Regions from separate parts of the Nocardia yamanashiensis genome, predicted to be linked through region 3. Evidence: riboswitches for the same ligand, from Rfam matches in the RefSeq annotation. Region 3 holds a riboswitch; each other region holds the start of a gene.
The links. Region 3 has a riboswitch for S-adenosylmethionine ahead of LTV02_RS03145 (AfsA-related hotdog domain-containing protein). Riboswitches for the same ligand answer to the same signal wherever they lie in the genome.

Region 1 (2,258 bases), 3.8 Mb from region 3:
ACGCCGACCAGCGCGGTCGCCCCCACCACCAGGATCAGCGCCGCCCACAGCGGCAGCCCGTGCTCGGCGATCAGCCACCAGCCGAACACCGACCCGAAGGCGAAGATCGCGCCGTGCGCGAAGTTGATGACATTGCTGACCCCGAAGATCAGCGTGATGCCCACGGCAATGAGCGCGTACGCATTGCCGTGGACCAGACCCGCGATGAGCGTGTCGAACATCTACTTGTTCCCGGTGGGCACGAACTGCCCGTTCTTCAGCACCAGCTCGATCGGCTTCACGCCGCTGGGACGACGCGTGCCCTGGTCGAAGGCGAACGTGCCCAGGCCGATGCCGTCGAAGTCCTTGATCTCGCGCAGGCCCTTCAGAATGCCCTCGCGGGTCGCCCCGCCCTGCTTGGCGGCCTTGACCAGCACATTGAGCGCGTCATAGGCGTACACGTTGAAATCGCCCGGGTCGGTGCCGAACTTGGCCTTGAACTTGCCGACGAACGCCTGGATCTTCGGGTTCGGGTCCGAGGCCGAGAACACGCCGTTGACGATGTCGCCCTCGGCCGCGGTGCCCGCCAGCGAGATGAACTGCGGGGTGTTCTGCCCGCCGAAGAACTGCCCGCCGAAGCCGACATCGCGCAGCTGCTTCACCACGAGCGCGCCGTCCGGGCCATAGCCCAAGTGCACGAACGCATCCGGGTTGGCGTCGCGGCCCTTGATCAGCACCGGACGGAAGTCCTGCGAGTCGGGCAGGATCGGCGACGAGTACACGATCTCGACGCCCTTCTCCTTCGCGAACTGCTCGAAGAACTTGAAAGCCTGCTTACCCCAGTCGGTTTCGAGGTAGACCACGGAAACCTTCTTGGCCTTGGCCGACACCCACTGGGCGTTGCGCTCCTGGAACACGTCCAGGGTGATCGACGGGCTCCACGAGTAGTCCCCGCCCTTGGTGAAATCGGTGGAGGAGTTGGTGAACCCGTACTGCACCAGCTTGCCCCGGTTGTACACCGGCGACGCCGCGATGGAGGCCGGCGAGGAGAAGTCGCCCAGCTCCGCGATGATGGAGTTGTCGCCCACGAACTTGGTGGCGATCGGCACCGTCTGCTTCGGGTCGGATTGCGAGTCCTCCCACTTCAATTCGACCTTCTTGCCGTCGATTCCGCCGGCCGCGTTGATCTCGTCCAAGGCCAGGTCGAAGCCCTGCTGCCAGAGCCGCCCGTACTCCGCCGAGGCGCCCGTCTTGGGCCCCGACACCCCGAAGTAGACCGTCCCCTTGTCCGCGGAAGAACTGTCGGAGCACGCCCCCGTCAGACCCGCCACCAACGCCGCCGACGCGACACCCACCACCAGCCGGAGCCGACGCGACCCGGACCACTGCTTGCTCATCTTGTTCCTCTGTGACTCACCCACGCGACGCCCGGGCCTGAAAGCGCTTGCGATGCCCGGTCGGACACCGCCTGGTCGTCACCCGGGGCACCCCACCGCCGCGCGAGGGTTGCCGATCAGCGAGCCGGGGCTCGAACATGCTGATACTCGTGACCGTGCGCCAGAGAGTAATTAGGCGCCACGGGCCTCGACAGTGTTCGAATCACCGTGAAGTCAAAGACCATCCGCGCCCGCCCGGGAACAGGGGGCGAGCGCGGGCCGTCGAATGCGCCGCCGGGGGCGGAGATTCGGTTTCGCGCGTCAGGCGTCGAGGTGACCGGCGAGCCAGGCCGGGAACTCGGTGAGGTCGGTCAGCACCACGTCCGCGCCTTCGGCCGAGAGTTCCTCCGCCGCATACGGTCCCGTGGTCACCGCCACCGCGATCGCGCCCGCGGCCTTCGCGCCGCGCACATCTCCGAGGTGATCGCCGACGTAGATGCGGGCGCCGTGCGCGCGCAGCACCTCGCCCTTCTCCTCCGCCCACACCCCGCCCACGAGATCATCCACATCCATCCCCAGGTGATCCACATGCAGTTGCGCCTGCGGCTGGTTCTTGGCGGTGATCACCAGGACCTTGCCGCCCGCCTTGTGCACGGCCGCCAGCGCATCGTCCACGCCCGGCAGTTCCCGGCTCGGTGTGATGGCCAGCCCGGGGTACAGCTCGCGATAGCGCGCGACCACGCCCGGCACCTGATCTTCCGGGAACCAGTGCGCGGCCTCGATCTGCAAGGGCGGCCCGAGCCGTGACACGGCGAGCGCGGAATCGATCGGCACGCCGGTTTCGGCGGCCACCGCATCCCAGACGGCGGCGATGCCCGGCCGGGAATCGATCAAGGTCATATC
Region 2 (2,258 bases), 3.6 Mb from region 3:
CTTGTCGGAAGAAGACACCATCGCCCGGGATCGGTCTAAAATGGGCCCATGTTCGACTCGTCAACGCTGACCGCGCGCCCGGGCCTGCGCGAACGCAAGAAGCAGCAGACCCGAACCCGGATCATCGACGTGGCGCTGAACCTGTGCGACACACAGGGTTTCGACGCCACCACCGTCGAGCAGATCGCCGCCGAAGCCGACGTCTCGCCCCGCACCGTGAACCGGTACTTCGCGAGCAAGGAAGACATCGTCATCGCCCCGATCGAGGACTGGGGCCAGGCACTCGCGGAACAATTGCGCGCCCAGCCGGTCACCGGCAACGAGCTGCAAGCCCTGCTCGACGCCTTCCTGCTGGTGGTCGAGCAGATCCTGGGCGGCGACAATCCGGTGCCGTTCCGCTGGTTCCAGCAAATGCAGCGCGTCACCCGCGACAATGTGGCCGTGCGCGCCCAGAGCCTGGAAGCCGCCGACACCAAGACCCGGGCCATGGCCGAGGTGCTCGCCGAACGGCTGCGGACCACCCCCGACGCCGCACCGGTGCGAATGATCGCGGCGACCTGGCACAGCATCGTGCGCGTGGGCATGGAGTGCGAATTCGACGCCGATTCCGAGTTCCCGGACTGCACCACGGCCGGTTCCGCCCGTCAGCTGGCCGATAATGTGCAAGCCGCCTACGACGAATTCGTCCGGGTCTGCGCGACTCCGACTGTGGCCAGCCCCACTTCGGAGACCGCCGCCGCATCCCGTTAGAATCTCGCAACAGGTCAAGAGCATCAGCGCCAAGCCCCGGCTCGCTGATCGGCAACCCTCCAGCTGCGGTGGGGTGCTCCGGGTGAAGACCGGGCGCTCGACGGCCGAGCGCAAGCGCACTGTAGGAGGTCTACCGAAATGTGTTGTTGTCGAAGCCTATTCGCCTCCCGATAACGTCAGAATTCCGCCATTCGGCGACCTTGTTTTTTTGGAGCAGCACATGAGTGACTCGACCGCGCCCATCGACCCTGCCGCCTGGTCCTTCGAGACCAAGCAGATCCACGCCGGTCAGGCCCCCGATCCGGCCACCGGCGCGCGCGCCCTGCCCATCTACCAGACCACTTCGTACGCTTTCCGCGACACCGACCACGCCGCCGCGCTCTTCGGTCTCGCCGAGCCGGGCAATATCTACACCCGCATCATGAATCCCACCCAGGACGCGGTGGAACAGCGCATCGCGGCCCTCGAAGGCGGCGTAGCGGCGCTATTGCTGGCCTCCGGGCAGGCGGCGGAGACCTACGCGATCCTGAACCTGGCCCAGGCCGGCGATCACATCGTCGCCAGCCCGCACCTGTACGGCGGCACCTACAACCTGCTGCACTACTCGCTGCCCAAGCTCGGCATCGAGGTCAGCTTCGTCGAGGACCCCGACGATCTGGCCCAGTGGCAGGCGGCGATCCGGCCGAACACCAAGGCTTTCTACGGTGAGACGGTCGCCAACCCGTCCAGCTCCATCCTGGATATCCCGGGCATCGCGGGCGTCGCGCACGCCGCGGGCCTGCCGCTCATCGTGGACAACACCGTCGCCACCCCGTACCTGATCCAGCCGCTCGCCCAAGGCGCGGACATCGTCGTGCACTCGGCCACCAAGTACCTGGGCGGCCACGGCGCGGCGGTCGCGGGCGTGATCGTGGACGGCGGCAACTTCGACTGGACGGTCAAGGACGCCGACGGCGTGTCGCGGTACCCCGGCTTCACCGTCGCCGATCCGAGCTATCACGGCGTGGTGTTCGCCGATCTCGGCGCGCCCGCCTTCGCGCTCAAGGCCCGCGTGCAACTGCTGCGCGATCTCGGCGCGGCCGTGTCGCCGTTCAACGCCTTCCTGATCGCCCAGGGCATCGAGACCTTGAGCCTGCGTGTCGAGCGGCATGTCGCCAATGCCCGAGCGGTGGCGGAGTTTCTGACCCAGCAGGCCGGCGTCGAGAAGGTCTACTACGCGGGCCTGCCCAGCTCCCCGTGGTTCGAGCGCGGCAAACAACTGGCACCCAAGGGTGTCGGCGCCATCGTGTCGTTCGAACTGGCCGGCGGCGTGGACGCGGGCAAGAAGTTCGTGGACGCGCTGGTGCTGCACAGCCATGTCGCTAACATCGGTGATGTGCGTTCGCTCGTCATCCACCCGGCCTCCACCACCCATTCCCAGCTGACCCCCGAAGAGCAGCTCGCTTCCGGCGTCACCCCTGGTCTGGTGCGGTTGGCCGTGGGTATCGAGGGCATCGACGACATCCTGG
Region 3 (2,258 bases):
TCGCCCGCGCGTATTCCGTTCCGTCGTCGCCGTTTTCGGCCAGCCAGAACCGCAGGAACGCGAACATGCTCTTGACCGTGATCAACGTCTCGTCGACGTCGAAGAACGCGGCCCCGCTCATGCCGCGACGCCCAGGTACGCCGCGATCGCCTTGGCGGCCTTGTGCCGTTCGATCTGCGAGATGCGCTCGTTCGGCAAGGCGGCGTAGGAGATTCGCGTGGTCGCCACCACCTGCCCGGCCTGCCGCACCTCCACCTCGATGGCGAATTCCAGCTTGGCCGGATCCTCGATGGACACCGGGGTGAGCACCGCGTGCACGCTGGCGGGCAGCGGGAACAGGAACGACTTGAACTCCAATTCGATGCTGTTCCAGACGATGTAGAAGTGCTGCTCCGGCCAGCGCCGCCCGTATTCCAATTCGAACGCGCCGAGGAACAGCTGCCGTACGGCTTCCACGATCACGATGCCCTGCACGTGCTCGCCGGTCTGATGATCCAGCAGCAGTTCGTTGTCCCCGTGGATCCGCAGATCCGCCGAGAACTCGGTCGCCGATTCCCGGATCAGGTTGGCCAGCAGCACATTCGAGTTCTGATACTTGTGCACCTGGTGCCGCGGCGCCGGTTCGGGCACCTCACCCAGCACCCGCAATCCCGCCGGGGCGTGAATGGCCGCCACATGCTCGACATAGTCGAGATCGTGCCGGGTCACGCCCTGCCCGAGCCGCACCGTGACCGGCTGCTCGGATTCCCGCAGCCGGCCGCCGCGCAAGGCGGCGACCAGCCCGGAGACGGTGAAGGCCCGGTCGTCTTCGGCAATGCCCCGGAATCGATCGGCGACCAGTACGAGCTCGCTGATCACCGTGGTTTCCGCCGCCGGGTACGCCGAAGAGAGTTGGGCTACAGACATTGATTCCTCCGCGAGAATGACGCTTATGGCGACGCGTTCGCCGCCATCCGGTCGTCACCCGGAGCACCCCGCCGTCGTGGAGGGTTGCCGCCCAGCCAGCCGGGGCTTGACGCTGGAACTCATGACCGTGATCGAAAAGTTATGCGGGACAGTTGTTTACGAGCAACAGTTCAAACCAGGGTGGAGAAAACTCGCCGCCCGGGGTTCAGCGTGGGCGGATGGTGGAGGCGTAGGCGAGCGCGGAACCGGTCAGCGCGAGCACGGCGATGGCCGCCGCGATGGCCGGATATCCGGAGTGGGCGAAGAGATTCGCCAATTGCGGGCCCGCGCTCGCGCCGACGAACAGGGCGAAGGTGTAGAGCGCGGTGGCCGCGCCCCGGGCCGGTCCGGCCTGTGCGGCGATGGCCTGTACGGCCGCCGGGGCCGCGACGGCGATGGCGGTGACGAGTACGAACAACCATGCCGCGACCCAGATACCGCCGAGGGGTACGGCGGTGATACCGGCCGCGACCCCGGCGGTCGCCAGGGCGACGATCACCCGGCGATTCGGATCGATGGTCCCCAATCGGCTCGCCAGGACGGGCACGGCGATCATGGCGGGAATCGCGCTGGCGCGCAGGGCCAGCAGCGCACCGTTGCCCGATCCGACGCCGTCCGGCGGCGACAGCTGAATGCCGGTGTAGATGCCGACGAACGACCCCAGCACCGCCAGGCAGCTCAGATAGAGCAGCACCAGTTTCGGCTGCCGCAGCAAGTGCCCGAACGGCGCGAAGACCGCCCGGACCGTCGGCGCCGGTCCCGCAGCGCCGGAACGCCCGTCCTGCAACACGATTCGCAGCAGCGCCGCCGACAACCCGAACGCGATCGCGCCCGAGACGAAGATGGCATGCCACCCCAGCGCATTGCCGATCAGCTGCGCCAGCACCTGCGCCACCACCCCCGCCCCGAGGAATGAACTGGTCAAGCAGGTCAACGCGAACACCCGCCGTTCGGGTGCGATGCGCTCGCTCAGATACGCGAACGCCGCGGGCGCGAAGAACGACGCGGTGAGCCCCTGCAATACGCGCGCCGCCAGCCCGGTCCCCAATCCCGGCGCGACCGCGACGATCAGCGAACTGACCACGGTGGCCAGCAACCCGCCCACGATCACCGGCCGCCGCCCCCATCGATCCGAGAGCGGACCGGTCACCAGGAACCCGGCCCCGTACGCCAGCCCGAACGCCGTGGTCGTCCAGGTGGCCGCCGATTTGGAGGTATCCCAGTCCCCGGCCAGCCGATTCAATACCGGCAGCACCACATACAGCTGCCCCACCACCAGGATCCCGACCGCACACACGGCCGCGACCGTCCGC

Region 1: linked by a shared signal. The riboswitch ahead of LTV02_RS25245 (ABC transporter substrate-binding protein) and the one ahead of LTV02_RS03145 (AfsA-related hotdog domain-containing protein) in region 3 are both predicted to bind S-adenosylmethionine.
Region 2: linked by a shared signal. The riboswitch ahead of LTV02_RS26280 (bifunctional o-acetylhomoserine/o-acetylserine sulfhydrylase) and the one ahead of LTV02_RS03145 (AfsA-related hotdog domain-containing protein) in region 3 are both predicted to bind S-adenosylmethionine.

What each region holds. Positions count from the first base shown of each region.
Region 1 covers NZ_CP089226.1:5,365,495-5,367,752, forward strand. The annotation lists gene LTV02_RS25240 (ABC transporter permease) at 1-221, opposite strand, end outside; gene LTV02_RS25245 (ABC transporter substrate-binding protein) at 222-1,376, opposite strand; SAM riboswitch class IV at 1,415-1,531, opposite strand; gene LTV02_RS25250 (HAD family hydrolase) at 1,677-2,258, opposite strand, start outside.
Region 2 covers NZ_CP089226.1:5,584,994-5,587,251, forward strand. The annotation lists gene LTV02_RS26275 (TetR/AcrR family transcriptional regulator) at 49-750, shown strand; SAM riboswitch class IV at 763-873, shown strand; gene LTV02_RS26280 (bifunctional o-acetylhomoserine/o-acetylserine sulfhydrylase) at 971-2,258, shown strand, end outside.
Region 3 covers NZ_CP089226.1:676,374-678,631, reverse strand. The annotation lists gene LTV02_RS03150 (HAD family hydrolase) at 1-121, opposite strand, end outside; gene LTV02_RS03145 (AfsA-related hotdog domain-containing protein) at 118-906, opposite strand; SAM riboswitch class IV at 921-1,033, opposite strand; gene LTV02_RS03140 (MFS transporter) at 1,112-2,258, opposite strand, start outside.